3 regions of the Klebsiella ornithinolytica genome follow, and region 2 is predicted to be linked to each of the others. Evidence: predicted binding sites of a transcription regulator. Region 2 holds the regulator's gene; each other region holds the start of a gene.
What was found. Region 2 encodes Fur, which represses iron uptake genes when iron is present. Its sites were predicted from a motif close to ATAATAATGAGAACNACTATCAA; they were not measured.

Region 1 (10,643 bases), 2.7 Mb from region 2:
TTGCCGGAATGTGGGACGCCGATGAAAAACACGTTGCCCCGCGCCTTGCTCAGCTCAATCAACTCACCGCCCAACTCGTGACTCCTGCGGCTTAACCTCTTGTGGCGTGTCCAGGTCGATGCGCCCAACCACAAACAGGTAAGAGCAAATCCCAAGCCCTGCCAGAATGGCGATGAATGCCAGCGCAGGGGCAAAGTTATGCCCATCGATTAACGCGCCAATCGCAATGGGCACCACGATGGACGACAGCGCGCCGGTAAAGTTAAACACGCCACCTGCCAGACCAATTAAATGACGCGGTGCGAGTGCCGTCACAAACACCCAGGTGATGGTGGCAAGGCCGTTACCAAAGAAGGCGATCGACATGAAAAGAATGATTAGCGTCGGGTTGTCGGTGTAATTGGCACCCAGGATAAACAGCGTTAAAGACATGCCAAGAATCACCGGGGCTTTACGCGCAAAGCTTGCGCTGACACCACGTTTGATTAAACGGTCTGAAACAAACCCTGCCAGCAATACCCCGAAGAAGGCAGCCAGATAAGGAACGGAGGCGATATAGCCAGATTTAATAAAATCCATATGGCGATATTGCACCAGATAGGTCGGGAACCAGGTCAGGAAAAACCAGAAGGTGGCGGAGATAGTGAACTGGCCAAAGTAAATGCCAATCAGTTTGCGGCTGCGAAACATCAGTGCCAGGTCGCTCCATGCAAACTTGCGTTTGGCTGCTTCCTGACGGCTTTCCAGAATTGCGCCGCCCTGGCGGATATGATCAAGCTCTGCCTTTGAAACGCTTTTATGTTCCAGCGGTTCGCGGTACAGGTAATACCACACCACCGCCCAAACCATCCCGACGACGCCGGTAATCAGAAATAAACCGCGCCAGCCATACAGTTCCTGAATATGGAACAGCAGCGGCGTCATGCAGGCCAGGCCAACAAATTGCGCAGAAGAGTAAATACCGATGGCGCTGGCGCGTTCGTTTTCCGGGAACCAGCTGGAAATCACGCGATTATTGGAAGGCATGACAGGCGCTTCAAATGCGCCGACGCCCAGGCGTAAGCCAACCAGGCCGCCAAAACTATTGGCAATCGCGTGCAGGGCGGTTATTAACGACCAGATAAACAACCCTACGCCGTAAACAATACGCGAGCCGAAGCGGTCGATAACAAATCCGCCGGGTATTTGCAGTGCGGCATAAATCCAACCAAAGGCTGAAAACACCAGCCCCATTTGCAACGGCGTGAACTGCAAATCTCCCGCCATCTGTGTGGCAGCAACGGAAAGATTGGTGCGATCCATGTAGTTAATGATGATGTTGATAAAAACTAGCCCGAGCACCAGAAATCGGACGCGTCCGGTATTTTTTACCTTTGCTGTAGAAAGCGGTTGTTCTGCCATATCGATATTCTCTTTATTTTTGTTCTCACGGCCTGTTTTCGCAACAGAGTGGTTTTTTATTTCTCTGTGTTTCTTTTATAGAAACAAATGGTGGCAGGCAAAGAGAAATCGTCTGAAATGTGATCAGAGTAAAACTTATGAGCTAACTGAGTCAGAGAAAGAAAGGAGAGGCGATAATGCAGCGGGGCAATTTTATACCCGCCCCCTGGGCGCGCGGGGAAAAATAGCGGCAGGCGATTATCCTAAAGCTAACATAGCGAAACTCGCTCACAAGTGCCCGCTGCTGTAATGGCTGTATTCCGGTAGCGGGTTATCGCTTGTTGCTATGCCGGTTGCTCAGCAGGTAATGCCGTTAATTGCACTTACAATGCCAGAAAGTGATGTAATTGATGTGGAGCGCGCGGACGGCCGCGCGGCTCACGATGGGATTATGGCGCAAGGTAAACCTGGGGAATGGCGATGTCTGGATGCTCACCCATTCTCACTTCCGCTCCGTACCAGCGGCTGATAACCGACTGGCAAATGACCTCCTGCGGCGTTCCCTCGGCCACCAGCTTTCCCTGATGGAGAAGCAGAATGCGGTCTGCCCATAGCGCGGCGAGATTGAGGTCGTGCAGCACGACGCAGACGTGCAGCTGGCCGCTGCGGGTCAGCCGTTTTAGCAGACGCAGCAGATGCTGTTGATAGTAAAGATCCAGCGCCGAGGTCGGTTCGTCGAGAAACAGCCAGCCCCGTGGAGCGTCGTTATGCCACAGCTGAGCGAGGCAGCGAGCCAGCTGCACCCGCTGCTGTTCGCCGCCGGAGAGCGAAGGATAGCGCCTGCCCGCGAGGTGGTCGCAGCCGGTTTCCACCATCACCTGCTGAATCATCTGCCGGTCCGGATTTTTACCCCATGGAGAGCGTCCCATGGCGATGACCGTTTCCACCGGCCAGTCTGCATGGAGCTGCGTACGTTGCAACATCACCGCCCGGCGGCGGGAGAGCGCTTCCGACGACCAGTGTTCCAGCGCACGTCCTTCCACATGACGTTCGCCGCTGTTCGGGGATAAGAAACCGGTTAACAGCCGCAGCAGCGTTGATTTACCGGCGCCGTTTGGGCCAATCAGCGCGGTCATCTCTCCGCCGCATAGCCGGACCGACACATCGTCAATGACCCGGCGTTTGCCCAGCAACAGAGAGAGCGACGTCGCGTGCCAGGTGCGATCGCGATTATCCATATGTCGTCCTCTGTTGGCGGAAAATCAACCACAAAAACCACGGCGCGCCGAGCATGCTGGTCAGCAGACCCACCGGCATTTCGGCCGGTGCGGCGACGGTGCGGGCAAGGGTATCGGCCAGCAGCAGTAAGATCGCCCCGGCCAGCAGCGATCCTGGCACCAGCGCGCGGTGGTCCGGCCCCAGCCACATTCGTATCAGGTGCGGCACCACGAGACCAATAAAACCAATCACTCCGCTGATCGCCACAGAAGAGGCCACCAGCAGCGCGCTGCACAGTAACAGCAGACGCTGCACGGCCCGGACGTTAATCCCCAGGTAGTGGGCTTCTTCATCGCCAAGCTGTAGCAGGTTGAGGCGGGAAGCCATTAGCCAGATGACCAGCGAAGCAGGGAAGATTAAGGTGGCCGCGACCAGCAGCGTGGACCACTCTGCCTGGCCGAGACTGCCCATTCCCCACAGCGACAGCTGGCGCAGCTGGGTATCATTACTTATCCAGGCCAGCACCCCCACCAGCGCGCCGCACAGCGCGTTGATGGCGATCCCGACCAGCAGCAGACGCGAGAGCGAACCCTCACTCGCCTGGCTGAGGATAAAAATGACCACCATGACGGCGATACTCCCGATGAACGCCGCCAGCATCGGGGCATACAGCGCCACCAGCGCCGGAACGGACAGCGGCAGAACCAGCCAGCAGGCCACCGCCAGCGCTGCACCGCTGCTGACCCCCAGCAGGCCGGGATCGGCTAACGGATTGCGAAACAGCCCTTGCATGACGCAGCCGGAGAGCGCCAGCGCGGCGCCGACCAGCAGCGCCAGCAGGACGCGCGGCAGACGAATGGTGAGCCAGATATGGCGCAACACCTCATCCCCCGGCGGCCACAGACTGGCGAGCGGCAGAGGCATCGCGCCGAGGGTCGTCGCGAACAGCGTCAGGCTCACCAGCAGCAGCGTCATTAACCACAGATGGCGAGAGAGAGTGGGGCGCATCAGGGGAGCTGCTCCGCTTTTTTTCTCAGCGCGCCGATCGCCTGCGGCGTCCGCGGTCCAAAGCCGAGCAGGGCCATATCGTCAATCACCAGCAGCTGTTTATGGCGACCGGCCGGCGTTTGCGCCAGCCCCGGCAGCTTCCATAAGCCGGTTTCACCGCCCATGCCTTTAAGCCCGTCGGCGGAGATCACTACCAGGTCCGGCAGGCTGGCGATCACGCCTTCCTGAGACATACTGCGATAATGGTCAAATCCCTGCATCGCGTTCTGCAGCCCGGCGGCCTGAATAGCACCATCCGCAGCGGTCTTTTGCCCGGCGACCATCGTATTCATTCCGCCGTGGCTGAGAATAAACAGCACCCTTTTGCCGAGCGGCTGCGTGGGGATCTGCGCGATCTGTGCGGCGACGGCGTGGCGCAGGGCGTCACCTTCAGTCTGCTTATCCAGCGCGTCGGCCACCGCGACGATTTTTTTATCAATCGCCGACAGATCGTTACCGCCCGGGATATTAACCACTTTTACCCGACTGTCCTCAACCTTTTGCAGGACCAGCGAAGGCTGGGCCTGTGCGCTTGCCAGGACGATCGTCGGGCGTAACGACAGGATCCCCTCGGCGTTCAGCTGGCGTATATAGCCGACGTCCGGCAGCGATCGCGCGGCGGCAGGCCAGGTGCTGGTACTGTCTTTAGCGACCAGCTGCTGCTGTGCTCCCAGGGCATAGACGATCTCTGTGACATCGCCGCCCAGAGAGATGATGCGTTCTGCGGCGGCATGCGCAAACAGTGGAAGAGCGGCAATGAGCATCAGCCAGCGTTTCATGCGCTCTGTCCTTCCGTCGTCAGACGGTCAACCTGGCTACGCCATGTCGCTTGCTCCGGGTGCCCTTCGCTACGCTGGCCGTACAGCTGGGCGATTTGCGTACCGTCATGGGCAAACAGCTCTACGCTGGTGACATGGCCATCCGAGGTCGGCTTACGCGTTACCCAGATTTCATCAATACTGTCTTCGCGCAGGTGCAGGGTGAAGGTGGTATTGAAGATGTTGAGCCAGCCGCGCATCGGGGCCAGCTTTTCCAGGGCGCCGGTGAAGATTTGTACGCAGCCGCGGTTGCCAACGAAAATCATGATCTCATTGCCCTCTTCGCGAATGGTTTCCAGCAGGTGCGGCAGGGCATCGTGGTCAATGCGGCAGGCCAGATCATCGCTGACCAGGCGGAAAGCCTGCTGGCGGGAGAGGTTATATTTTCGCAATAGCCCGAAGAACTGATGGACATCGGTCATGGCGCGCCATTCATTTTCCAGCGCCGCACCGTCGGCGGAGGCGGTGTAGCGGGGGGTATCGACGGGGCGGATTGCCAGCGGCGCCGGGTCGGCCTGGGTCTGCCCGACAATCAGCGCTTCCCACGCCGTCATATCGGTTTGCGCTGTCGCATAGACTTTCAACAGCGCGTCACCGTGATGGTCGAAGAACTGAATGCTCTGGCGGCCGTTATCACTCAGGTGGAAGGCGCTGGCCCACTGGCTGAGGAACAGGCGCAGATCGAGTGCGCGCGGGTTCAGCACCAGCCCGGCATGGCCGCTCAGGTGCTGGTGGGTAAACTGACCCACCTGCTCATGCACCGCATATTCATTCCGGCAGATGCATTTGGTCTCGCCGACGCCTTCCAGTCCGGCGATGATTGCCCGTATATCGTCCTGCAGGCGAACGGCGTCGTGGCCAACGCGAGCGGCGGTTAATTCCGCCTCACTAATGCCCATTTCAGCGGCGATATCGCGGGCATATTTAGCGGAAGCCTGCGTTTTGGCGGCCTGATAGCGCTGCCACAGTGCGTTTACGTTGTGTTGCATGATTCATCTCCTTCTCTACGATGAATATCCCCGGCCGAGGCCGGGGAGCAGGTTTATCCCCGCTGTCTTTCAGCATGATGCGAACGGGATGGTGCAGAGCCGGTCTGAGTCTGCGTATCGCGACCCACGCCGCTGCTGCCCGTCGATATGTTGAAATCCATGGGGTTTATTATTCTCCGGGCTATCAGAAATCGACGTTGACGCCCAGTTGCCAGGTCCGGCCCGGCATCGTCGCCAGCGCTTTATTGTAGGCATCCTGATTCGTGGACGTCTCAATATTGCGGCTGCTCAGGTAATCCCAGTATTGCCGATCGGTAATGTTGTAAACGCCGCCGTTAAGACGTACGTTTTTCGCGACCTGCCACCAGGCCGTCAGGTCCAGCATGCCGTAGCCAGGCACGCGCATGTATTCGCTGGAGGAGTCGGTAATGGCAGAGCCCGTGTTGGTATAGCTTTCGCGGTTGGTGGCGCTGGCCTGCTTACCTTTCACGAAGGTGGCGGTCAACGCGGTCCCGTAGCGTTTCGCCGGATCGTCCCAGGCAACGCCTACGATCGCTTTCATCGGCGCCACGCTGTCGAGGTCGATGTACTTGTCGCCGAGATAGCTGGATTTCGATTTCCCTTCACTATAGCCGTAGGCCAGCGTCGCGCTCAGGCCGTTAACCTCTTCAAACCAGGTACCAAAGTTGAATTTGGCGCTGATTTCGCCGCCGTAGATATAGGCTTTATCGCGGTTTTCCGCCTGATAAATCGTATAGATATTCGACGGGACGTTGGTGAAGTGGTCGGGGTTACCGGAACGGGTGTAGCGGCTATAGGCGATGAAGTTCTTGTAGTTGTTATAGAACAGGGCGGTACGCATCGTGATCCCTTCGACCACTTCGCCTTTTAAGCCCCATTCGAAGTTGTCACTGGTTTCCGTGTTCAGATCGGTGTTACCAATCAGCGCATACTGCGCTCGTCCGGCGTAGCTGGATCCGAGGTTCCAGGAGCCGTAAAGCTGGCTGGCGTTAGGGAACTCGGCGCCGCGTTTATACTGCAGGTAGGTCATGGTACGCGGAGTGATATCGTACTGGAACGTCAGGGACGGCAGCACCTGAGTATCGGAATTTTTACCGTACAGGCTGGCGACGGAGGACTCCGTCAGCACGCTGCTGTTGGTGGTCAGATCGCCGAGATTCTCCGGTTTGGTGGATTGATGCACCACGCGCACGCCCGGGATCACCGCAAAGTTGTGGCTGTCGAGATCGAAGTTGATCTTATCCTGAACGAAGCCGCCAAGAGTGTAGCCCCGGCTGTCGGCTTCCGGCTGCATGATTTCGCTGTAGATGCTCGGGACCGGCGACTGGCTGAACGGGCGCTGGGTTTTGGTGGTGCTGGCGTTGAGCCCGGCGCTCAGGTCGTGGCGGCCAATGGATTTCGCCAGCGCGGTCTGAATACCCCAGGTGTCGGTATCGTAGTTGGAGTTGACCGTTTCCATCGATCTGGTGGTGCTGTCCGGCATCCACGTCCAGTCATGGGCCTCGGTGTGCTGGTAGTAGACTTTGGTCGACATACTGTCGAGATAGTCATTCATTGGCGTCCAGTCGTCTTTCAGGCTGATGCCCCAGCGACGAGTCTGGCTGGTCTGATTGGCATCGCCAATAATGCTGTTGCCGCTGCTATCCCAGCTGTCAAAGTGGGTGTGGTTGGTTTTATGGTAGTAGTCGAGCGTGCTGGTCAGCTTGTGTTCATCATTGGGCTGCCAGATGCCGGAGGCCATAAACGCATCGGAGTGCCAGTTGGCCGGATAGGCGTCAATCTTATCGCTGTTATTTGCCGTTTCCTGGCCGTCGCGGCGACTGTAGACGAAAATGCCGCGTAGGGTTTCATCTCCGCCGGCCACCGTCACGCCGTTATGCCAGCTGCGGTCGGCAGAGTCGTAGCCGCTCCGGTAGCCGAAGGCGCTGGTTTTTCCCGGGCGCAGATAGTCATCGGCAGATTTCGGCTGGAAGGAGACGTTGCCGCCGATAGAGGTGTTGGCGGTTTCAGTCGAGGTGGCGCCGGACTGAATATCGATGCTGCCATACATATACGGGTCGATGTAATCGCGACCGATGCCAAACGTATTCAGGCCGGCACGGCCGACGTAGCCGCGTCCGGTCGCATCCGGCTGCGCGATGCCGTCGACATCAATCCCGACGCGGTTGCTTTCCAGCCCGCGAATGTTATAACCGGTATAGCCGCCGCGGTCGAAGCCGCTTTTGCCATTACCCGAGCCGCCGCTGGCGCCGGTCGCGCTGATTAACGGTTCGTAACGCATGACGGAACCAAAATCTTTGGCCCCTTTGTCCTGGAGCTCCTGCGCGCTGACCGAATGTTCGCTACCGGCTTTGAGCAGCGGAGCGGGGGCGGTAACGGTCATCTGCTCGGAGCTATCCGATGATGTGTCGCTGGTAGTGGTGTGTGCGGTGGTATCAGCTGCCCCGGCGGTCGTCTGATAGATTGCTGCAAGCAACGAAGTCACCAGCAGGCTTTTCTTAAACCAGGCCGGTGATTGAGTGGATTTATACATAGTAGCCACGCCTTGATAATTATTAGTATCGGCTCACGCGTTACTTCCAGATTTGCAGGTGAGTCCCGTTGCTTCCGTTAGCGGACTCTGTTTCTCCATGATTATTGATTGCGAATGGTAATGATAGGTATTATCGTTTGCAACAAAATAATCATGTCTTCCTCATTTAATCTGCAATTTGTTTACAATCAGTCCTTTTAGATACAGCGAGAAAATCATGAGTCACAAAGCCGCGATTACGATCAACTACTGCTCTCAATGCAACTGGATGCTGCGCGCCAGCTGGATGGCTCAGGAGCTGCTGCATACGTTCAGTACCGATATCGGCTCGGTCACGCTGGTTCCGGGCACTGGCGGTATCTTCACCATTACCGTTGACGACGTACAAATCTGGGACCGCAAGCAGGATGAGGGTTTCCCGGATGCGGCTGAACTCAAGCGTCGGGTACGGGATGTCTGCTTCCCGGAGAAGTCGCTGGGTCACCTCGATAAGTCCGCCGATCCGGCGTAAGCGATAGGGGAAAACGGCTGCGCCAGAGGCTATAAAGGTGTATTATTTTCGCATCTTTATTGATGGAGAAACGCAATGGCGGGTCAACGCATCGACCGGGAAAAAAAGACTATCCGCAGCATGATTTCGCTCTATCAGCGCCGCTGCCCGGACGCGCAGGCCGACGTGGAACATTACCAGGCGCTAAACGCCTATGCCGATAAGCGGCTGGATAAATGCGTGTTTGGCGAAGAGAAGCCGGCCTGTAAGCAGTGCCCGGTTCACTGCTACCAGCCGGCAAAACGCGAAGAAATGAAGCAAATCATGCGCTGGGCGGGGCCGCGAATGCTCTGGCGCCACCCGATTCTGACGATTCGTCACCTGATTGATGACCGGCGTCCCGTGCCAGCGCTTCCGGAAAAATACCGGCCTAAAAAGTCGCGGTGATTTCCCCGGCTAGCGCTGCGCTCAGGCGGGCTTCAACGCGTGCGGTCTGTCGTCGCCCGGGTAAGGCGTCAGCGGCGCTCCGGAGCCTCTGCGGACATCGCCTGAGTTTGATTGTCGCGAACCGACGTCCAGACAAAGGTGATAATAAACAGCGCGGTAAACAACACCACGATGGTCGGCGCCGGTGCGCTATCAAGGTAAAACGAGAGCCACACGCCGCCCAGCGAACAGCTCAGCGCAATCCCCACCGCCAGCAGCAGCGCGCTGATAAAACGCCGGGTCAGCAGCAGAGCAATGGCTCCGGGGGCAATCAGCAGCGAGATTGACAAAATAATCCCCACCGCTTTGAGCGTCGCCACGATAGTCAGGGCAATCATGCACAGCAATCCGTAGTGCAGCAGGCCGCAGCGTAATCCGCTGGCTTTAGCCTGATGCGGATCGAAGGCGTGAAGCAGAAAGTCGCGCCACTTTAGTCCGATAATCAGCGCAATTACTAGTGCAATCGCCGATGTTTGCCCAATATCGCTGGCGGAAATCCCCAGCATGTCGCCAAACAGAATATGGTCGAGATGGACTTCGGACTGAATGGCGACATACAGCACCAGCCCGGCGCCAAACATCCCGGAAAAGACAATGCCCATAATGGTATCGCGCTTGATGCGACTGTTATCGTCGAGATAGCCGGTCGCGATGGCGCAGAATAGCCCGGCAACAAAGGCGCCAATGGCAAACGGGATCCCGGCGATATAGGCCACCACCACGCCGGGAAAGACCGCATGGTTCATGGCATCCCCCATCAACGCCCAGCCTTTCAGCACCAGAAAAACCGACAGCAGCGCACAGGGAATGGCGACGATGGTGGCCACCAGCATGGCGTTGACCATAAACGAAAACTGGAACGGTTCGAGGAGCGTGGTCAGCAGCATGAGCCCTCCCTGGCGCGACGGCGGTTGGCCAGCAGGCCGTGTTTAGGGGCAAAGACAAAGGTCAGCAGGAAGAGCAAAGTCTGAGCCACGACGATAATGCCGCCGGTTGCGCCATCCAGATAGTAGCTCAGCCAGGCGCCGAAAAAACTGGTCAGGCTGCCAATAGCGACGGCAATCGCCAGCAGCCGTGGAAAGCGGTCGGTCAGCAGCCAGGCGGTCGCTCCCGGAGTGACCACCAGGCAAATAACCAGAAAGGCGCCCACGGTTTGCAATGCCGCCACGGTACAGGCGGCCAGCAGGGTGAAGAACAGCAGCTTGAGCCCGGTGGTGTTCAGGCCAATGGAACGGGCGTGGCTCTCATCGAAAAAGGTGACCATCAGGTCTTTCCATTTCAGCAGCAGAATTGCCATTGAAATCGAGCCGATGGCCGCCAGCTGAATAATATCTTCCGGAGCGATCGCCAGGATATTGCCGAGAATAATGGTCTGGATATTCACCGAAGTTGGGTTGAGTGACACCATAAACAGCCCGATACCGAAGAACGACGAAAAAATCAGACCGATAATGGCATCCTCTTTGAGCTTCGAACGCTGGTTGAGAAACAGCATGCTGCCCGCCGCCAGTCCTCCGGAGAGAAAAGCGCCGACGGCGAAGGGCAGGCCGAGCATATACGCTCCCGCCACGCCCGGTACGATGGAGTGGGAGAGGGCATCGCCAATCAGCGACCAGCCTTTCAGCATCAGGTAGCAGGAGAGAAAGGCGCACACGCCGCCC
Region 2 (10,643 bases):
TATGCGCGCCGGCGGGGGCGGTTGCGTCAGTGACGAGGCACAGCTTGTCGCCTTTCAGGCGTTTTGCATTCCGCACGTTAGCATAATCCACATGCATACCGTCGACGATAATACCGCAGTAAACGTCCGGTTCGTCGAAAATCGCGCCTGCCAGGCCCGGTTCGCGCCCGGTGATGTACGGCATGGCGTTGTACAGATGGGTCGCGAAGGTGATGCCCGCGCGAAAACCGATTTTCGCCTCTTTCAGCGTGGCATTGGAGTGGCCTGCGGAAACAACGATCCCGGCAGCCACCAGTTTACGAATCACCTCGGTACTGACGCGCTCAGGGGCGAGAGTCACTTTGGTGATCACATCGGCGTTTTCACACAGAAAATCGACCAGCGCAGCGTCCGGCTTACGCACGTAGTCCGGGTTGTGGGTGCCTTTTTTCACGATGTTCAGCCACGGGCCTTCAAGGTGCAGACCCAGCGCCTGGTTCGGATGTTTTTGCAGGTACTCGCGCATGACGCGCACGCCCTGTTTCATCAATTCATCGCTGGAGGTAATCAGCGTCGGCAGATAGCTGGTGCAGCCGGAACGTTCGTTGGCCTTCTGCATAATTTCCAGCGTTTCGACGGTGACGGCGTCAGGGCTGTCGTTAAACTGCACGCCGCCACAGCCGTTCAGCTGTACGTCGATAAAACCGGGGGCAAGAATGGCGCCATTGACCGAGCGTTGCTCAATCTCAGACGGCAAATCAGCCAGTGAACAGATACGTTCGATAAGGCCATCAGCGATGATAATCGCATGGTCATCCAGAATTTCATGACCGGTATAAATCCGGCCTTGGGTTAATGCATACATTACGACCCCCGGTTCACACATGCTCCGCGGCAGGCTGGCTTCTAAGGGTTGGTCTGATGCCGCCTGGCGGAGCTGGTGTAGCAAAAAAATGAAATGTCCCGCGGACAAGCCGCAGGACGAGACTACCTTACAGCCCTTTGACGTTTTCGGCTTCTAATTCATTGAAGTATTTCAACGTCTTCACTTTCAGCTCCATGGTGGACGGCTCGTCGCAGACGATCACCGCTTTCGGGTGCAGCTGCAGACAGGTAATGGTCCACATATGGTTAACGTTGCCTTCAACCGCCGCCTGCAGCGCCAGCGCTTTCTGGTGACCCAGTACCAGAATCATCACTTCTTCCGCATCCAGCAGGGTGCCCACGCCCACGGTCAGTGCATATTTCGGCACCAGATCCACATCGCCGTCGAAGAAACGGGAGTTCGCTACGCGGGTTTCATGGGTCAGGGTTTTAATACGGGTACGAGAGGCCAGTGAAGAGGCGGGTTCGTTGAACGCGATATGCCCGTCGTTGCCAACGCCGCCCATAAACAGGTTGATTTTACCGTAGGAGCGGATTTTTTCTTCATAGCGGCGGCATTCTGCATCGATATCTGGCGCATTGCCGTTCAGCAGGTTAATGTTTTCCGCCGGAATATCAACGTGATCAAAGAAATTACGATGCATGAAGCTATGATAGCTTTCCGGATGCTCTTTCGGCAGACCGACATATTCGTCCATGTTGAAGGTCACAACATGTTTAAAGCTAACCTGGCCTGATTTGTGCATTTCAACCAGCGCTTTGTAAGCGGTCAGAGGCGTACCACCGGTAGGCAGACCCAGGACAAACGGACGGTCCGCCGTCGGTTTGAACGCGTTAATGCGGTTAACGATGTGGCGAGCGGCCCATTTGCCGACTTGTTCAGCAGTTACCAGGGGGATCAGTCTCATTCTTCACCTCTATAGTTAAATTAGAACCTGGCGGATTGGCGCCAGCATACTATTAAGAGTATTACAGTCACTACGACGAGCGGGGTCAATCCGTGTTGATTTTTTGAATGATAAAATAAGTTTTCGATGTTAGCCAGTCGCAGGGAGGGGTTAATACGATATTTGGTGATTATAGTCACAAAAAATACGCATTTAATTTGCGATACGAATTAATTTTCCACACACTTTGCAAGTAAGTTAAAAAACCAACCTGGTTACACAATAAAAAAGTGGCTTTGAATGAGCCTTATCGGGGTCTCATAGGGGGAATAAAGTGAGTATTCTAGGTTATCTACAAAAGGTTGGCCGCGCGCTTATGGTGCCGGTCGCCACGCTGCCGGCGGCAGCGATATTAATGGGTGTCGGTTACTGGATTGACCCGGTAGGCTGGGGTGGAAGCAACGCGCTGGCCGCGTTCTTCATTAAATCCGGTTCCGCGATCATCGACAATATGTCCGTACTATTCGCCATTGGTGTGGCTTATGGTATGTCGAAAGATAAAGATGGCGCTGCGGCGTTAACCGGCTTTGTGGGCTTCCTCGTGTTGACCACGCTCTGCTCTCCGGCTGCGGTTTCCATGATCCAGAAGATTCCGGCGGATCAGGTTCCTGCAGCATTCGGTAAGATCAGCAACCAGTTCGTGGGTATCCTCGTGGGGATCATTTCCGCGGAGCTGTATAACCGCTTCAGCAGCGTTGAACTGCCGAAAGCGCTCTCCTTCTTTAGCGGTCGCCGTCTGGTGCCGATTCTCACCTCTTTTGTGATGATCGCCGTCGCGTTCATCATGATGTATATCTGGCCGGTTATCTTCGACGGTCTGGTAAACTTCGGTGAGCATATCCAGAAACTGGGTTCCGTCGGTGCGGGCGTGTATGCGTTCTTCAACCGTCTGCTCATTCCGGTCGGTCTGCACCACGCGCTGAACTCCGTGTTCTGGTTTGACGTTGCTGGTATTAACGATATTCCTAACTTCCTCGGTGGCGCTCAGTCTATCGAAGCAGGTAAAGCGGTTGTGGGGATCACCGGTCGTTACCAGGCGGGCTTCTTCCCGATTATGATGTTCGGTTTACCGGGTGCGGCGCTGGCTATCTACCACTGCGCGCGTCCTGAGAACAAGGCAAAAGTGCTGGGTATTATGATGGCGGGCGCCTTTGCCGCCTTCTTTACCGGGATCACTGAACCGCTGGAGTTCTCCTTCATGTTCGTGGCGCCGGTGCTGTATGTCATTCACGCCGTGTTGACCGGTATCTCCGTGTTCATCGCTGCCAGCATGCACTGGATTGCCGGTTTCGGCTTCAGCGCCGGTCTGGTGGATATGGTGCTGTCGTCCCGTAACCCGCTGGCGGTCCACTGGTGGATGCTGATTCCGCAGGGTCTGGTCTTCTTCGTTATTTACTACGTGGTCTTCCGCTTCACCATCACCAAATTCAACCTGATGACCCCGGGTCGCGAACTGGCCGTTGCCGGTAGCGAAGCGGATGGTCAGGATGTGAATGTCAGCAGCGGCAAAGAGCAGGATGTTGCAGGTCTGGCACGTCAGTACATCGCTGCAGTCGGCGGTTCTGACAACCTGACCGGTATCGATGCCTGCATCACCCGTTTGCGTCTGAACGTTAAAGACTCTTCTCTGGTGAACGAAGCGCTGGCGAAACGTCTGGGCGCGTCAGGCGTTATTCGCCTGAACAAAACGAGCGTACAGATCATTGTCGGCTTCGTGGCGGAAAAAATCGCTAACGCGATGAAAACGACGGGACCAGTAGCCGCAGCAGAAGGCAACGCTGCACCTGCCGCCGCCGCTCCGACTGCAAAACCGCAGGCCGTGGCTAACGCCAAAACCATCGCGGCGCTGGTATCGCCGATTACCGGTGATATCGTTGCGCTGGAGCAGGTGCCTGATGAAGCCTTCGCCAGCAAAGCGGTCGGCGATGGCGTGGCGGTGAAACCGACCGACAAAACCGTCGTAGCTCCGGCTGCCGGTACCGTCGTGAAGATCTTCAACACCAACCATGCGTTCTGCCTGGAAACGGAAAATGGCGCGGAAATCGTCGTCCATATGGGCATTGATACCGTGGCGCTGAACGGCCAGGGCTTCAAACGACTGGTTGAAGAAGGTGCGGAAGTGCAGGCTGGCCAGCCGATTCTGGAAATGGATCTGGACTACCTGAATGCCAATGCCCGTTCAATGATCAGCCCCGTCGTGTGCAGCAACAGCGACGATTACAGTGCGCTGGTGATTCTGGCAACCGGTAAGGTGGTGGCAGGTCAGACGCCGCTGTATGAGATTAAAGGCAAGTAAGGCTCCTGAGTAGCGTTTATGCCTGAGCGGCGGGGGGAAACCTCCGCCGCTTTTTTTTAGCCCATCTGACCCCATAATCTTCTTCAGATACGTATTTTCAGTAACTAATAGTTGTCTCTACGCCCCGCTTGTAAGATCATGTGCCGTTATACGTTGTTTACGCTTTGAGGAACCCACGATGAGTGAGGCAGAAGCCCGCCCGACTAACTTTATTCGTCAGATCATTGATGAAGATCTGGCTACTGGTAAGCACACCACCGTTCATACTCGTTTCCCGCCGGAACCGAACGGTTATCTGCACATTGGCCATGCGAAGTCTATTTGCCTGAACTTTGGTATTGCTCAGGATTATCAGGGCCAATGCAACCTGCGTTTCGATGACACCAACCCGGTGAAAGAAGATATCGAATACGTGGAGTCGATTAAAAACGACGTGCAGTGGTTAGGTTTCCACTGGTCCGGGGATGTTTGCTACTCGTCTGATTACTTTGACCAGCTGCACCAGTATGCCATTGAGCTGATCAACAAAGGCCTGGCCTATGTTGACGAACTGTCGGCGGATGAGATTCGCGAATACCGCGGTTCGCTGAAAGCGCCGGGTAAAAACAGCCCGTATCGCGATCGCAGCGTGGAAGAGAACCTGGCGCTGTTTGAAAAAATGCGTGCCGGTGGTTTTGAAGAGGGGAAAGCCTGCCTGCGTGCAAAAATCGATATGGCCTCGCCGTTTATCGTCATGCGCGATCCGGTGCTGTACCGCATTAAATTTGCCGATCATCATCAGACCGGCAGCAAGTGGTGCATCTATCCGATGTACGACTTCACGCACTGCATTAGCGATGCGCTGGAAGGCATTACGCACTCCCTGTGTACCCTCGAGTTCCAGGACAACCGTCGCCTGTATGATTGGGTGCTGGACAACATCAGCATCCCGGTTCACCCGCGTCAGTATGAATTCTCCCGTCTGAATCTCGAATATACCGTGATGTCCAAGCGTAAGCTGAACCAGCTGGTTACCGAGAAGCACGTAGAAGGCTGGGATGACCCGCGTATGCCGACCATTTCCGGTCTGCGTCGTCGCGGCTATACCGCCAGTTCTATTCGTGAATTCTGCAAGCGCATTGGCGTGACCAAGCAGGACAACACCATTGAGATGGCGTCACTGGAATCCTGCATCCGCGAAGATCTCAATGAAAACGCGCCGCGCGCCATGGCCGTTATCGACCCGGTTAAGCTGGTCATTGAAAACTACCTGCAGGGTGCAAGCGAAATGGTGACGATGCCGAATCATCCGAACAAACCGGAGATGGGCAGCCGTGAAGTACCGTTTAGCGCGGAGATCTGGATTGACCGCGCCGACTTCCGTGAAGAGGCGAATAAGCAGTACAAGCGCCTGGTGCTGGGTAAAGAAGTTCGCCTGCGTAATGCCTACGTGATCAAGGCCGAGCGTGTAGAGAAGGACGAAGAGGGGACGATCACCACGATCTTCTGTACCTATGACGCCGATACGCTGAGCAAAGATCCTGCCGATGGTCGTAAGGTGAAGGGCGTTATCCATTGGGTCAGCGCGGCACACGCGCTGCCGGTGGAGATTCGTCTGTACGATCGTCTGTTCAGCGTGCCGAATCCGGGCGCGGAAGAAGACTTCCTGACGGTGATGAACCCTGAATCGTTGGTGATCAAGCAGGGCTTCGCTGAACCGAGCCTGGCCACTGCGGAAGCCAGCAAAGCCTATCAGTTTGAGCGTGAAGGTTATTTCTGTCTCGATAGCCGCTATGCAACCGCAACGCATCTGGTGTTTAACCGCACCGTGGGTCTGCGTGATACCTGGGCTAAAGTCGGCGAGTAAATTTTTCGTCGCGGCCCGGCCGTCGTCTCTGTGTCAAAACGCCGCATTTAGCGGCGTTTTTTTTTATTTTGGAATCAGTGAATTAAGTTCGTTATTTTTGCGATGCGAATTAATCTTGTTTACTGTTTGTCATATCTGTCAGCTCTGCCACTCCTCCCACCGGTACACAAAACGGCTGTAAGCGCTTTCATTCTGTATTTTCTTTCTATTTAGTAATTACTTACGCATAAAAAAGGATGAGGCCTGATATTGTTACAAAAAGAAATAGAATATGTGCGCTTTGTCATAATCTTAAGCTTTGATCGGCGAAAGAGATTGATAATTCGCGTCACGAAAAATAGTCTATCAACAGTGGTTACGCGGCTTTTACCGCTCCACCTTTTTAGCAGTCTTATTTATTTTTTCGCGGCTTGCCTTTGGCTCCGCGTTTTTAAAACGTCAAAGAGGATATGCACATGCGTACGTTTAGTGGCAAACGTAGTACGCTGGCGCTGGCTATTGCCGCCGTCACCGCGATGTCGGGCTGGATCGTTGTTCCGCAGGCCAGCGCAGCAGGTTTTATTGATGATTCCACCTTAACCGGCGGCATCTACTACTGGCAGCGTGAGCGCGACCGGAAAGATGTGACCGACGGCGATAAATACAAAACCAACCTTTCCCATTCGACCTGGAACGCCAATCTGGATTTCCAGTCCGGCTATGCCGCTGATATGTTTGGTATTGACGTGGCTGCCTTCACCGCAATTGAAATGGCGGAAAGCAGCGAAAGCGGTCACCCGAACGAAATTGCCTTCTCCTCAAAGAATAAAGCCTACGACGAAGATTACTCTGGCGATAAGAGCGGAATCAGCCTGTATAAAGCTGCGGCGAAATTTAAATATGGCCCGGTGTGGGCTCGCGGCGGTTATATCCAGCCAACCGGGCAAACGCTGCTGGCTCCGCACTGGAGCTTTATGCCGGGTACTTACCAGGGGGCTGAAGCCGGCGCCAACTTTGATTACGGTGATGCCGGCGCGCTGAGTTTCTCCTATATGTGGACGAACGAATACAAAGCGCCATGGCACATCGAGATGGATAATTTCTACCAGAACGACAAGAAAACCAAAGTCGATTATCTGCACTCCCTGGGCGCCAAATACGATTTTAAAAATGACCTCGTGCTGGAAGCGGCGTTTGGCCAGGCTGAAGGCTATATCGACCAGTATTTTGCCAAGGCCAGCTACAAATTTGATATCGCGGGTACGCCGTTAAACACCAGCTACCAGTTCTATGGCACGCGCGACAAAGTCAGTAACGGCGGCACGAACGATATCTACGACGGGACTGCCTGGCTGCAGGCGCTGACCTTTGGCTACAAGGTTGCTGATGTCCTCGACCTGCGTCTGGAAGGCACCTGGGTGAAAGCTGAAGGCCAGCAGGGCTACTTCCTGCAGCGTATGACCCCGACCTATGCCTCTTCCAACGGTCGTCTTGATGTATGGTGGGATAACCGTTCTGACTTCAACGCCAACGGTGAAAAAGCGGTGTTCTTCGGCGCGATGTATGACATGAAAAACTGGAATATGCCGGGCTGGGCGTTTGGCGCCTCTTACGTCTACGCATGGGATGCCAAACCGGGCAGAATGTCCACGCCGGACGCCTATTACAATCCGGACAAACGGCTGGAAGAGTCCGCGTATAGCCTCGATGCCATGTACACCGTACAGGACGGCCGGGCAAAAGGAACGCTGTTTAAACTGCACTTTACCCAATACGACAACCACTCCGACATCCCGAGCTGGAGCGGTGGCTATGGCAATATCTTCCAGGATGAGCGTGACGTGAAGTTCATGGTTATTGCTCCGTTCACTATTTTCTGATGCCGCGGCGGCAGGCGTAAACCTGCCGCAAACCTGAGAGGTCAATTATGAAGAAGCTATTGCTCATCGCGGTTATGGCATCGGGCCTGGTAGCCTGTACGCAGTCCCCCGCGCCAAAAGAAGATACGAAACTAAAAGATGCTTACAGCGCCTGTATCAATACGGCGGAAGGGAATCCGGATAAGGTTCAGGCCTGCCAGAGCGTTCTCGACGTGCTGAAAGAAGATAAACAGCATCAGGCGTTTGCCAGCCAGGAAAGCGTGCGCGTTCTGGATTACCAACAGTGTATTCAGGCGACCCGTACCGGCAATGACCAGGCGGTGAAAGCGCGTTGCGATCGTATCTGGAAAGAGATTCGCAGCAACAACACCAGGCCCTGATCGCGGGCGCCAGCTCCTGTCAGTAAAAACGCCTGATGTTAACCATCAGGCGTTTTGCATGGCGCGCAATCCTGTGGCGATGTTCAGGCACTGATTGCCGTGGCTGCCCGGGGCTACGCATTCCCCACCAATCTTGATACCGACCCACCATTAGGTGGAATGGTACCGAAAACCCAACAGGCTCTGGTACGAGAAGCGCTGGCAAACCGCTGGGATGAGGAACCGTTTACCCGTGCTTTCGACGAGCATACCGCGCGCAGAAAAGGGTAGGCGTTTGCACATAAAAAAAGCCAACCGTCAGGTTGGCTTTTTGTGGTCCACGCGGTGGGAAATTACTTTTCCAGCGCGTCGTGTGCATGTTCATCTTCGCGGCAGTCGCCTTCCGCACAGTGACCGTAAAGGTACAGACTGTGGTTGGTCAGACGGATGCCGTGGCGGTGGGCGATTTCACGCTGACGCGCTTCGATAGACTCATCGCTGAATTCGATCACTTTGCCACAATCGAGACAAATAAGATGATCGTGATGGTGCTGCTGGGTCAGTTCGAAAACAGATTTACCGCCTTCGAAGTTGTGGCGAGTCACAATGCCAGCATCATCAAACTGGTTCAGCACGCGATAAACGGTAGCGAGACCAATCTCTTCACCCATGTCGATCAGGCGCTTGTATAAATCTTCCGCACTGACGTGATGGTTATCCGGTTCCTGCAGGACTTCCAGGATTTTTAATCGTGGAAGTGTGACTTTCAGGCCAGCCTTCTTTAATGCGGTATTGTTGTCAGTCATGCGGAATCTGTCCTGTTGCTAAACGATCTACTTCCATCAGCGGAAGTAATACAGAGAATCACCCGATGCAATGCGTCTCATTATAGAACTGCCATCGTTAAATGAAAACTGCAAGTATCGGGCCTTGTATGCTGTCAAAAACGAGGTCCCAGCTACAAACTACGTCACCTGACCTCGTTAAATCAGAGGACATTGTACAGATATGTGATTAAAAGTTAAAAACTTGTAGCTATTAGTTTGATTGCTTCTATCTATTAATGCGGCGAAACTTAACGGTAACGCCGCACAATCATCAGGCGTTTTTGATTTCTTCGAGGTGCAGCTCTTCAGAGACCTGCTTAACCCACTGAGTCACGCGTTCGTTGGTCAGTTCCGGCTGGCGGTCTTCATCGATAGCCAGGCCGACGAAGTGATCGTCATCCGCCAGGCCTTTAGAGGCTTCAAAATGATAGCCCGCGGTCGGCCAGTGGCCAACGATGGTGGCGCCGCGCGGTTCAATGATGTCGCGGATGGTGCCCAGCGCGTCACAGAAGTATTCCGCGTAGTCTTCCTGATCGCCGCAGCCAAACAGCGCAACCAGTTTACCGTTAAAGTCGACCTCTTCCAGCGTCGGGAAAAAGTCATCCCAGTCGCACTGAGCTTCACCGTAGTACCAGGTCGGAATGCCGAGCAGCAGGATGTCGTAGGCTTCCAGATCTTCTTTGCTGCTCTTGGCAATGTCGTGAACATCAGCAACATCTTTACCAAGCTGCTTCTGAATCATTTTTGCAATATTCTCGGTGTTGCCCGTGTCGCTGCCAAAAAAGATGCCGATGATTGCCATGAGTAAAATAACCTCTTGAAACTTAATGATGTGGTAGTGGCGTAATGCCCGCAGATAACGGCAATCATAGCAGAACAGGGGAGGGCGCGGAAACAGCAATCACGCCCGACTGCACACTCTGCTACATGAAAGTGTTTTTTTGAGGATTTTCAGGCTTTATCCCGGCTGTGCAGGGTTGCCAGCTGGTTCATCAGCATCTCTTCGATCAAATCGCTGCGGTTCATATTGCGAGCTTCCGCCAGCTCGTTGAGCGCATCAACCGCTTCAGCGTTGAGTTTTAACTCCACACGCTTCAGGCCGCGAACTTTGTCGCGTTTGAGCTGATTGCGTTTATTTATGCGCAGTTGTTCATCGCGCGAAAGCGGATTGGTCTTTGGTCTACCCGGGCGACGCTCGGTTGCGAACAAATCTAATGTCGTACGGTCCGTTTGTTCTTTTGCCATGATTCAGAGTGACTTCGGGGAAACAAGTTGCCGGGCTATAGCCGACACAGATAGCGCGCCATAATACATCAGGCGAACCGCTGCGCCAACGACCGCGGGCATTCTGCAGCGCGGTCGGGCAGTTTTTAGCCAGTTAAGCCTGCAAAGCGGTCAGATAGCGACGAATGGCGCGCAGGACGGCTTCCGGTTTCTCCGCATGCACCCAGTGGCCGGCGCCGGCGATGACGTGCGCTCGCGCCTGTGGGAACTGGGCGAGCAGGGTATCGCGATACTCATCGGTGACGTACGGCGAGTTGCCTCCCGGGATGAACAGGGTCGGATGAGGCCAGGCAGGAACCGTTTGCCAGCCCACGATGTGCGGATATTGATCCCATAATACCGGTACGTTGAAGCGCCACTG
Region 3 (10,643 bases), 460 kb from region 2:
GGAGAAGCCTCTCTGAACGCCGCGGCGCACCCGGCGAAAACGCCTTATCTCTATTTTGTTGCCGATGGTAAAGGTGGGCATACGTTTAATACCAATCTGGCCAGCCACAACCGCTCGGTACAGGATTATCTGAAAGTACTTAAGGAAAAAAATGCGCAGTAACTATATCGTTATCGAAGGCCTGGAAGGCGCAGGGAAGACCACCGCGCGCAATCTGGTGGTGGAGGCGCTGCAGGAGTCGGGTATCAGCGATCTGGTGTTTACCCGTGAGCCGGGCGGCACTATTCTGGCCGAGAAGCTGCGCAGCCTGGTGCTGGATATTCAATCCACCGGCGATGAAGTGATTAATGACAAAGCCGAAGTGCTGATGTTTTACGCCGCCCGTGTTCAGCTGGTCGAGACGGTGATCAAACCCGCTCTGGCTCGCGGCCAATGGGTCATCGGCGATCGTCACGACCTGTCGACCCAGGCCTATCAGGGCGGCGGTCGCGGTATCGACCAGACGATGCTGGCGACGCTACGTGATGCGGTACTGGGCGATTTTCGCCCGCACCTGACGCTGTATCTGGATGTGACGCCGGAGGTGGGTCTGAAGCGCGCGCGCGCGCGCGGCGAACTCGATCGCATTGAACAAGAGTCGCTGGATTTCTTCAATCGTACCCGGGCGCGCTACCTTGAGCTGGCGGCGCAGGATCCTACTATTCACACCATCGATGCGACGCAATCGCTGGACGCCGTCGCAAGCGATATCAGGGCGGTTATCAGTCGGTGGGTCGCGGAGCAAAGCGCATGAAATGGTACCCGTGGTTACGCCCGTCATTTGAACAATTAGTCGCCGGCTATCAGGCTGGACGGGGTCACCATGCGTTACTGCTTCAGGCATTGCCTGGCATGGGGGGCGAGGCGCTGATCTATGCGCTGTGCCGCTATCTCATGTGCCGCCAGCCGGAAGGAAATAAAAGCTGCGGGCAGTGCCATAGCTGCCAACTGATGCAGGCTGGCACGCACCCCGATTACTACACCCTGGCGCCGGAAAAAGGCAAAAGCGCCCTCGGTATTGACGCGGTGCGTGACGTTAACGAAAAGCTGTATGAGCGTTCCCGGCTTGGCGGCGCCAAAGTGGTATGGATAGGCGATGCTGCCTTGTTAACGGATGCCGCGGCAAATGCCCTGTTAAAAACGCTGGAAGAACCGCCGGAAAACACCTGGTTTTTCCTCGCCTGTCAGGAACCCGCGCGGTTGCTGGCCACGCTGCGCAGCCGCTGTCGTCTCCATCACCTTGCGCCACCGTCAGAGTCCTACGGGCTGGCGTGGCTGGAACGCGAGGTGGCACTGCCTCAGGAGGCGCTGCTCTCCGCGCTACGCCTGAGCGCGAATGCGCCTGCGGCGGCGCTGGATCTGCTGCAGGAAAGTCACTGGGCTTCCCGGCAGCAGCTGGTCCAGACGCTGGCGAGCGTGTTAAGCAGCGGCGACTGGCTGGCGCTGCTGCCGATTCTGAATCACGAACAGGCCGCAGTTCGTTTGCACTGGCTGGCGTCGCTGCTGCTGGATGCACAAAAACGGCAGCAGGGAATCACCCTGGTGAGTAACCCTGATGCCTGGACGCTGGTCAATCAGCTAGCGCAGGCGCTGCCTGCCGCCCGCTTGCAGGCGATCGCACGCGACGTCAGCGCCTGCCGGGACCAGCTGTTGAACGTGGTTGGCGTCAACCGCGAACTGCTGCTAACCGAGCGCCTTCTGCGCTGGGAACATTACCTGCAACCTGGGACGGTACTTCCCGTATCCCACCTCTGAGCGAGACATTATGTTTTTAGTCGACTCCCACTGCCATCTGGATGGCCTGGATTATCAAACGCTGCACAAAGACGTGGACGATGTGCTGGCAAAAGCCGCTGCCCGTGACGTGAAGTTTTTCCTCGCGGTGGCCACGACGCTGCCGGGATACCGCGGAATGCGTGAGTTGGTCGGCCCGCGCGACAATGTGGTTTTCTCCTGCGGCGTCCATCCGCTCAATCAGGATGAAGAGTACGATGTTGACGAGCTGCGCAAGCTGGCGGCGGAAGAGGGGGTTGTCGCAATGGGGGAGACCGGGCTGGACTATTTTTACACGCCGGAAACCAAACCCCGCCAGCAGGCTTCCTTTCGCGATCATATCCGCATTGGCCGCGAGTTAAACAAGCCGGTTATCGTGCATACCCGCGACGCGCGCGCCGACACGCTGGCGATTTTACAGGAAGAAAAAGTGACGGATTGCGGTGGCGTACTACACTGTTTCACTGAGGACAGGGAGACGGCAGGTAAACTGCTGGATATGGGTTTCTATATCTCGTTTTCCGGGATCGTCACCTTCCGTAATGCCGAACAGCTGCGCGATGCCGCGCGCTATGTTCCGCTCGACCGCCTGCTGGTGGAAACCGACTCGCCGTACCTGGCGCCGGTCCCGCATCGCGGCAAAGAGAACCAGCCGGCAATGGTACGCGATGTTGCGGAATACATGGCGGTACTGAAGGGGGTTTCGCTTGAGCAACTGGCGCAACAGACCACGCAAAATTTCGCCAGCCTGTTCCACATTGACCCCGCCAGACTGTAACCTGCCGATCTTTCTATTATTTTAAGGCTCGTAATTAATAGGTAAAGCGAGTAAAGTTCACCGCCACAAAATGGGCGGTGAAGGGTTTTTTGCAACATCCAGACACGGCTTATGTAAGTTGGTGTAAATTTTTCAACGCTGACTGATTGAAACGTGATAGCCGTCAAACAATGATTCCGTCAATTATTTTACTCTGTGTAATAAATAAAGGGCGCTTAGATGTCCTGTCCACGGCACGGTTCTCCCCCCGTGCCAATGCGTGAAAACGTAAAAAGCACCAAATACTCAGGAGCACTCTCAATTATGTTTAAGAATGCATTTGCTAACCTGCAGAAGGTCGGTAAATCGCTGATGCTGCCGGTCTCCGTGCTGCCTATCGCAGGTATCCTGCTGGGCGTCGGTTCCGCAAACTTCAGCTGGCTGCCAGCCGTTGTTTCCCACGTTATGGCAGAAGCAGGCGGTTCAGTCTTTGCCAATATGCCATTGATCTTCGCTATCGGTGTGGCGCTTGGCTTCACCAATAACGACGGCGTATCTGCGCTGGCTTCCGTTGTTGCTTACGGCATCATGGTGAAAACCATGGCGGTCGTTGCGCCGCTGGTTCTGCATTTACCTGCTGAAGAAATTGCGGCCAAACACCTGGCTGATACCGGCGTACTCGGCGGTATTATCTCTGGTGCTATTGCAGCGTACATGTTCAACCGCTTCTACCGTATCAAGCTGCCTGAATATCTGGGCTTCTTTGCGGGCAAGCGTTTTGTTCCGATTATCTCCGGTCTCGCCGCTATTTTCACCGGCGTGATCCTGTCCTTCATCTGGCCACCGATCGGTACTGCTATCCAGACCTTCTCTCAGTGGGCGGCATACCAGAACCCGGTTGTGGCGTTCGGTATCTACGGCTTCATCGAACGCTGCCTGGTACCGTTTGGTCTGCACCACATCTGGAACGTTCCTTTCCAGATGCAGATTGGTGAATACACCAACGCGGCAGGTCAGGTCTTCCACGGCGATATCCCTCGTTATATGGCAGGCGACCCGACTGCGGGTAAACTGTCCGGTGGCTTCCTGTTCAAAATGTACGGCCTGCCGGCTGCTGCTATCGCGATTTGGCACTCCGCTAAGCCGGAAAACCGCGCGAAAGTGGGCGGTATCATGATCTCCGCAGCGTTGACCTCGTTCCTGACCGGTATCACCGAGCCGATCGAGTTCTCCTTCATGTTCGTTGCGCCGATTCTGTACGTTATCCACGCAATTCTTGCCGGTCTGGCCTTCCCGATCTGTATCCTGCTGGGTATGCGTGATGGTACGTCGTTCTCTCACGGTCTGATCGACTTCATCGTCCTGTCTGGTAACAGCAGCAAGCTGTGGCTGTTCCCGATCGTCGGTATCTGCTATGCCATCGTCTACTACGTTATCTTCCGCGTGCTGATTAAAGCACTGGACCTGAAAACTCCAGGTCGTGAAGATACCACTGAAGACAGCAAAGCCGGTGCGACCAGCGAAATGGCTCCGGCACTGATTGCAGCGTTCGGCGGTAAAGACAACATCACTAACCTTGATGCATGCATCACCCGTCTGCGCGTCAGCGTGGCCGACGTAGCGAAAGTTGATCAGGCTGGCCTGAAAAAACTGGGCGCTGCTGGTGTGGTTGTTGCAGGTTCAGGTGTTCAGGCAATCTTCGGGACCAAATCCGATAACCTGAAAACTGAAATGGATGAATACATCCGCAGCAACTAAGTCGTGATGTGGGGAGACTAAGGCAGCCAACTGGCTGCCTTTTTTATTGCTGCCTTGGGCCGCGGATGAACAGGTGAACAAGAGACGAGATGGATGATATCGGGGATGAAAAAGCCCCCGCCGTATTATTCACGAGCGGGGACTGACTGGTAGAGAACAGCTTAAATCGATAGATCAGAAGCTGTAGCTGGCATTAACTGAGAAGTTGCGTGGCGCACCATACACGCCGTAGCTACCCAGATAGTCGTAGTACTCTTTGTCGAACAGGTTGTTGACATTGCCCTGCACGGCAAAGTTTTTACTCACCTGGTAGCGGGTGAACAGATCGATAATCGTGTAACCGCTTTGGGTAATCGTGCTGACGTTGTTCGGGCCATTATCAAGCTCTTGCCAGGTTTTATTCTGCCAGCGCGCGCCGCCGCCGATGGTCAATGCCGGCAACACTGGCAACTGGTAACGGGTGAACAACTTCAGTGAGGTACGCGGCTGGCTTGGGTTAACCGCATTTCCGTCTTCATCTTCTGCAACGTAGCGACTGCCGCCAAAGGTTAATTGCCAGTTATCGGTCAGCGCACCGTTCAGCTCAAATTCAATCCCTTTGCTGACGGTGCCATCGACAGATTTATATGCCGTCTGGCCGCCAGAACCTGGAATTGTTGTCCCGGTATTCACGGCGACGTTGTCCTGTTCAATACGGAAGAGGGATACCGTTGCTGTCAGACGAGTGTCGAACCAGTCACCTTTCACGCCTGTTTCATAGCTCTTACCGGTCGTCGGATCGAGGAACACACTATTGATATCGCGCTGGCCGGTCGGCTGGAAGATAGAGGTATAGCTGGCGTAAACGGACCAGGTATCGTCGATGTCATAAATCAGGCCGGCATACGGGGTCACGTCGTCGAATTTTGCGTGACGGATTTCATCCGGCTGGCGCTCGAGGTTATATTTAGCGCTCCACTCTGTATAGCGGGCGCCAAGGATCAGGTGCAGCGGATCCGCAAGGGAGATGCGCGACGCGGCATACAGGGATTTCTGCCGGATCACGTCGCGCTGATAGAGCGCAAAATTGGACCATGCCGGGTCGGACAGCTTACCGTTATAGTCGTAAATACTGCCAACGTCCATCAGGCCATAGTTATCGTTAACCGGATAGGCGTTGTCATAGTTATTGCGCTGGCGGCTATAGCTGCCGCCGAACATGACTTCATGCTGGCGGCCCAGCAGGTTGTACCCGCCGCGTACGAATGCGTCCACTGAGTCCTGTTTACGTTGACCCTTGTTCCAGCCGCCCCAGGCGCCATACCATTTGGATGCGTCATACAGTCCCGTTGCTTTATCGGGATAACCGTCGATATACATTAACTTGCTGTCAAAGTTGGTTTCCGCGTGCATGGTATTGATTTTGGCTTCCCAGCCGTTATCAAAGCGCTGTGTGAGGTTGGCGAAGATTTTGGTTGAATCGACGTTAGAGTAGGTCCAGTCGGCCGCGGTGTTAAAGCCTCGACGGAAATGGGTCTTGCTGCCATCGCTGAACATTGACGGGAAACCGCCCCAGGTCGGGCTGTCTTCCTCACTCTCCTGATAGTCATAGCCCAACGAAAGAGTGGTGGAATCCGTGACGTCCGCATCCACGACGCCGTAGATGAATTTTTTACGATAGTGGTTACGTTCAACCCACGAATCCTTATCCTGGTAGCCGGTGATGACCCGTCCCCGGACGTTGCCCGACTCGGTTAACGGAGCCTGGAGATCCAATACATAACGTTGATTGTTCCAGCTGCCATAGGTGGCAGAAACCGAGCCTTTAAATTCTTTACTGTCGGCATGCTTACGTACCATGTTGACATAGGCTGAAGGGTTGCCCGTGCCGCTCATTAACCCCGCCGCGCCGCGTACTACTTCGATTTTGTCATAAATTGCCGTATCGCCAGCGGCATCGCCGAAGTTCCATCGGTTATCGAGGAACGTTGGCATATCTTCATACGCAAAGTTGCTGACGAAGAAGCCGCGGGAATAAAAGTTAGTACGATGGGTGTCAACGCGGGATGCGCTCACGCCGGTCGTATTATCCAGAACCTGTTCGATAGTGTTGAGTTCCTGGTCCTGCATGCGCTGCTGGCTGATGACACTGACGGATTGTGGGATATCCCGTTGTACTAATAGCAGTTTAGTGCCAGTGGTGGTGGTTTTAACGCTGTAATCCTGCTGCTGGGCATCAGGCCTGATTTCCGTTGTACCTTCTACAATGATGGTATCGTCGGTATCGGCGGCGGCAATGCTGAGGCCGGGATGAAGCGCCAGCGCAATACCAACGGCCAGCAGGGACGGCGCGATACGCCGATCCCGGGAATTAATCGTGAGAAGCATCATAAACCCTTAATCAAATAGTTATTGTTATGTGCCGGGACTCTACGGCCACGGTCATATCGTGTCTGGAAGCGCACCGCATCCAATAGTGAATACAAATGAGAAATATACGCATTAGTATTTAATGTGTAAACAGAAGTAAGAAGTGTTATCAGAAACGGCAATTAGCGCTTCGGTTAAACGCATTCACCGGAGATATGATTAATCCATCAGCAGCTAACAGCGCTGCGGGATAAGAAAAAGCGCATTCAGGTTGAAAGAGGAGGAGTAACTCGCTCATACTCTTAGGCGAATCCTGTGCATCCGCGTTTATCTGCAGAGGCAGGCCAGAGCACGGTATAAAAATTAATAAGGAATCAGTCATGGCAGAAGAAACGATTTTTAGCAAAATCATTCGCCGGGAGATCCCGTCGGATATGGTTTATCAGGATGAACTGGTGACCGCTTTTCGCGATATTTCCCCGCAGGCGCCGACCCACATTCTGATTGTCCCCAATATCCTGATTCCTACCGTCAACGATGTGACCGCTGAACATGAACTGACGCTGGGGCGCATGATGACCGTGGCGGCAAAAATTGCGCGTGATGAAGGTCTTGCTGACGATGGCTATCGTCTGATTGTCAATTGCAACCGCCACGGCGGCCAGGAAGTCTACCATATCCACATGCACCTGCTGGGCGGTCGCCCGCTAGGTCCGATGCTGGCTCACAAAGGTTAATCGATGCGCGCAGCTCATTTCGGCCCGCTTCTGGCGGCTGTGCTCCTGGTCGGGTGCGGTTCCCATGCGGAAATCCCCGTGGGTGAACAGCAGACTCTGGTGATGGAATCCAACGTGCTGGCGGCGGGCATCAGCGCCGATGCGCCAGAGGTCACGGCCTCAGAGATTCAGGCAACCGCCACTTCCAGACTGTTTAATGAACGACAGGAACCGATCACCGTGCATTACCGCTTCTTCTGGTATGACGCCAGAGGACTGGAAATGCATCCGCTGGAGCCGGCCCGGAGTATCACGGTGCCTGCGCACTCTTCTGTCACCTTGTACGGTAGCGCGAATATTTTGGGGGCGCATAAGGCCCGCCTGTATCTTTATCTGTAAGGGGTAATTGTAATGATTAAAATGTGTCGCTACGCGTTAATCACGGCACTGGCGATATTCCTTGCTGGGTGCGTGGGGCAACGTCAGGAGCCCGCTCCCGTTGAGGAGGCGCAGCCGAAGCCAACGCAGCCCGCCCAGCCGCAGCCGACGGTACCAACCGTACCTACGGTTCCGACTATTCCGGGGCAGCCCGGGCCGATTGAACACGAGCAGCAGCCGGCACAGCCAGCGCCGCGCGTGCGTCATTATGACTGGAATGCGGCGGTACAACCGATGGTGGGGCAAATGCTGCAGGCAGGCGGCGTCAATGCGGGAAGTATTCTGCTGGTCGACAGCGTGAATAACCGCACCAACGGCACGCTAAACGCCGGAGAGGCGACGACGGCGTTGCGCAATGCCCTGAGCGGCAATGGCAAATTTACGCTGGTGTCTGCCCAGCAGCTGGGCGTGGCAAAACAGCAGCTGGGTTTATCCCCTCAGGACAGTCTCGGCAGCCGCAGCAAAGCGATGGGGATTGCCCGTACCGTGGGAGCTCAGTACGTGCTGTACTCAAATGCGACCGGCAACGTCAATTCACCTGAGCTGAAAATGCAGCTGATGCTGGTTCAGACCGGCGAGATTATTTGGTCAGGTAAAGGTGCCGTTCAGCAACAGTAAACTGACGCGCGATGAGGTGTTGTCGCGCTTTTTTCCCCGCTATTCACCTGTCGCCGGCCTGGGCCAGAATGGCCTGAGCGGCGGCAGCTGTATTATCAGCGACGGCGTCCGGCGGCTGGTCCTGCGCCAGCCGCACGACCCCGACGCTCCCGCCCGTGAATTCCTCCGCCAGTACCGCACCCTGTCTCGCCTGCCGAAGACCGTCGTCCCCGCGCCGCTTTTCTATTCGCCGGGATGGCTGGCGGTGGAATATTGCGACGGCGAGATGAAAAGCACGCTTCCGGAGTGCCCGCGGCTGGCAGGGTTATTGTATCATCTGCACCGGCAGCCGCGTCTGGGCTGGCGTGTGGCGCTGGCACCGCTGCTTGAACGCTACTGGCTGGCCTGCGATCCTGCGCGGCGCACGCCGCTGTGGTTGCGTTGGCATAAACGTTTGTTGCAGCGCGGCGAGCCTCGCCCTCTGCGGCTGGCGCCGCTACATATGGATGTGCACGCCGGCAATATTGTCCATACGAAAGCGGGGCCGCGGTTGATCGACTGGGAATATGCGGGCGATGGCGACATTGCGCTGGAGCTGGCCGCGGTGTGGATTGCGCCGACGGCGCATCGCCAGCTGGTCACCGCATATTCCCGGCTGGCACATATTGATGAGCGGCTGCTGTGGCGACAGGTACAACGCTGGCGTCCCTGGGTCATATTGCTGATGGCGGGCTGGTATGAACGCCGCTGGCAGCAGACCGGCGACCGGCAATTTATCACGCTGGCAGATGAAACATGGTGTCAGTTAGGCAAAGAATGAAAAGGATAAGAGAGGTCAGTGTGGGTCCGGTAATGTTGGATGTCGAAGGGTTTGAACTGGATGCGGAAGAGCGTGAGATTCTCGCTCATCCGCTGGTGGGCGGGCTGATTTTATTCACCCGCAACTATCACGATCCGGCCCAACTGCGGGAGCTGGTGCGCCAGATCCGCGAGGCTTCGCGCAATCATCTGGTGGTGGCCGTCGATCAGGAAGGCGGTCGCGTTCAGCGCTTTCGCGAGGGGTTTACCCGACTGCCGGCCGCGCAATCTTTTGCGGCGCTACTGGGGATGGAAGAGGGCGGCGCGCTGGCGGCTCAGGCCGGTTGGCTGATGGCCAGCGAGATGATCGCGATGGATATCGATATCAGCTTTGCGCCGGTTCTCGATGTCGGCCACATCAGTGCCGCGATCGGTGAACGCGCTTATCATGACGATCCGGATAAAGCGCTGGCTATCGCCCGCCGCTTTATCGACGGAATGCACGAGGCGGGAATGAAAACCACCGGGAAACACTTCCCGGGACACGGCGCAGTGACCGCGGATTCGCATAAAGAGACGCCGCGAGATCCGCGTGCTGAAGCCGAGATTCGGGCCCGGGATATGGCGGTTTTCCGCACCCTGGTGGCGGAAAATCGTCTCGACGCCATTATGCCTGCCCACGTTATCTACAGCGATGTGGATCCGCGCCCGGCCAGCGGTTCAGCGCACTGGCTCAAGACGGTGCTGCGCGGTGAACTGGGTTTCGATGGGGTGATCTTCTCTGACGATCTGTCGATGGAAGGGGCGGCGATCATGGGCAGCTATGCCGAACGCGGGCAGGCATCGCTGGATGCAGGTTGCGATATGATCCTGGTCTGCAATAATCGTAAGGGTGCGGTCAGCGTGCTGGATAACCTGTCGCCGATCAAAGCAGAGCGTGTTACGAAATTGTATCATAAAGGTTCATTTACCCGTCAGGAGTTAAGGGATTCTGCCCGTTGGAAGACGGTTAATGCGCAGCTGGAGCAGCTCCACGCGCGTTGGCAAGAGGCGAAGTCTGCGTAATTGACCTGAAGTCTGGTGAGGATGCGATGATTATCTATTTACACGGTTTTGACTCAAACAGTCCCGGAAACCATGAGAAGGTGCTGCAGCTGCAGTTTATCGATCCCGATGTGCGTCTGATAAGCTACAGCACGCGGCACCCAAAACATGATATGCAGCACTTGTTAAAAGAAGTCGATAAAATGCTGCAGCTTAATACTGACGATCGGCCGCTGATTTGCGGCGTCGGTCTGGGCGGCTATTGGGCGGAACGGATCGGTTTCCTTTGCGATGTGCGTCAGGCTATTTTTAACCCCAATCTGTTTCCTGCGGAAAACATGGAAGGGAAGATCGACAGGCCTGAAGAGTATGCT

Region 1: Q1L34_RS05165 (TonB-dependent receptor domain-containing protein) is a predicted target of Fur. The motif match lies at 8,121-8,143, and genes of this name have one in related genera.
Region 3: fhuE (ferric-rhodotorulic acid/ferric-coprogen receptor FhuE) is a predicted target of Fur. The motif match lies at 6,793-6,815, and genes of this name have one in related genera.

Annotation. Positions count from the first base shown of each region.
Region 1 is NZ_CP130153.1:1,077,324-1,087,966, forward strand. Features, by position in the region: gene Q1L34_RS05135 (IclR family transcriptional regulator domain-containing protein) at 1-95, shown strand, start outside; gene Q1L34_RS05140 (MFS transporter) at 64-1,401, opposite strand; gene Q1L34_RS05145 (heme ABC transporter ATP-binding protein) at 1,830-2,618, opposite strand; gene Q1L34_RS05150 (FecCD family ABC transporter permease) at 2,611-3,606, opposite strand; gene Q1L34_RS05155 (heme/hemin ABC transporter substrate-binding protein) at 3,606-4,424, opposite strand; gene Q1L34_RS05160 (hemin-degrading factor) at 4,421-5,452, opposite strand; gene Q1L34_RS05165 (TonB-dependent receptor domain-containing protein) at 5,637-8,006, opposite strand; gene Q1L34_RS05170 (Rdx family protein) at 8,224-8,517, shown strand; gene Q1L34_RS05175 (nitrous oxide-stimulated promoter family protein) at 8,593-8,943, shown strand; gene Q1L34_RS05180 (metal ABC transporter permease) at 9,012-9,869, opposite strand; gene sitC (iron/manganese ABC transporter permease subunit SitC) at 9,860-10,643, opposite strand, start outside.
Region 2 is NZ_CP130153.1:3,949,040-3,959,682, reverse strand. Features, by position in the region: gene nagA (N-acetylglucosamine-6-phosphate deacetylase) at 1-844, opposite strand, end outside; gene nagB (glucosamine-6-phosphate deaminase) at 972-1,772, opposite strand; gene nagE (N-acetylglucosamine-specific PTS transporter subunit IIBC) at 2,086-4,107, shown strand; gene glnS (glutamine--tRNA ligase) at 4,286-5,953, shown strand; gene chiP (chitoporin ChiP) at 6,409-7,812, shown strand; gene Q1L34_RS18885 (ChiQ/YbfN family lipoprotein) at 7,860-8,192, shown strand; gene Q1L34_RS18880 (hypothetical protein) at 8,247-8,462, shown strand; gene fur (ferric iron uptake transcriptional regulator) at 8,525-8,977, opposite strand; gene fldA (flavodoxin FldA) at 9,270-9,800, opposite strand; gene ybfE (LexA regulated protein) at 9,950-10,243, opposite strand; gene ybfF (esterase) at 10,377-10,643, opposite strand, start outside.
Region 3 is NZ_CP130153.1:3,489,263-3,499,905, reverse strand. Features, by position in the region: gene yceG (cell division protein YceG) at 1-162, shown strand, start outside; gene tmk (dTMP kinase) at 152-793, shown strand; gene holB (DNA polymerase III subunit delta') at 790-1,794, shown strand; gene Q1L34_RS16760 (metal-dependent hydrolase) at 1,805-2,590, shown strand; gene ptsG (PTS glucose transporter subunit IIBC) at 2,894-4,327, shown strand; gene fhuE (ferric-rhodotorulic acid/ferric-coprogen receptor FhuE) at 4,502-6,697, opposite strand; gene hinT (purine nucleoside phosphoramidase) at 7,057-7,413, shown strand; gene Q1L34_RS16740 (YcfL family putative periplasmic lipoprotein) at 7,417-7,791, shown strand; gene lpoB (penicillin-binding protein activator LpoB) at 7,813-8,448, shown strand; gene thiK (thiamine kinase) at 8,429-9,247, shown strand; gene nagZ (beta-N-acetylhexosaminidase) at 9,268-10,290, shown strand; gene ycfP (alpha/beta hydrolase YcfP) at 10,317-10,643, shown strand, end outside.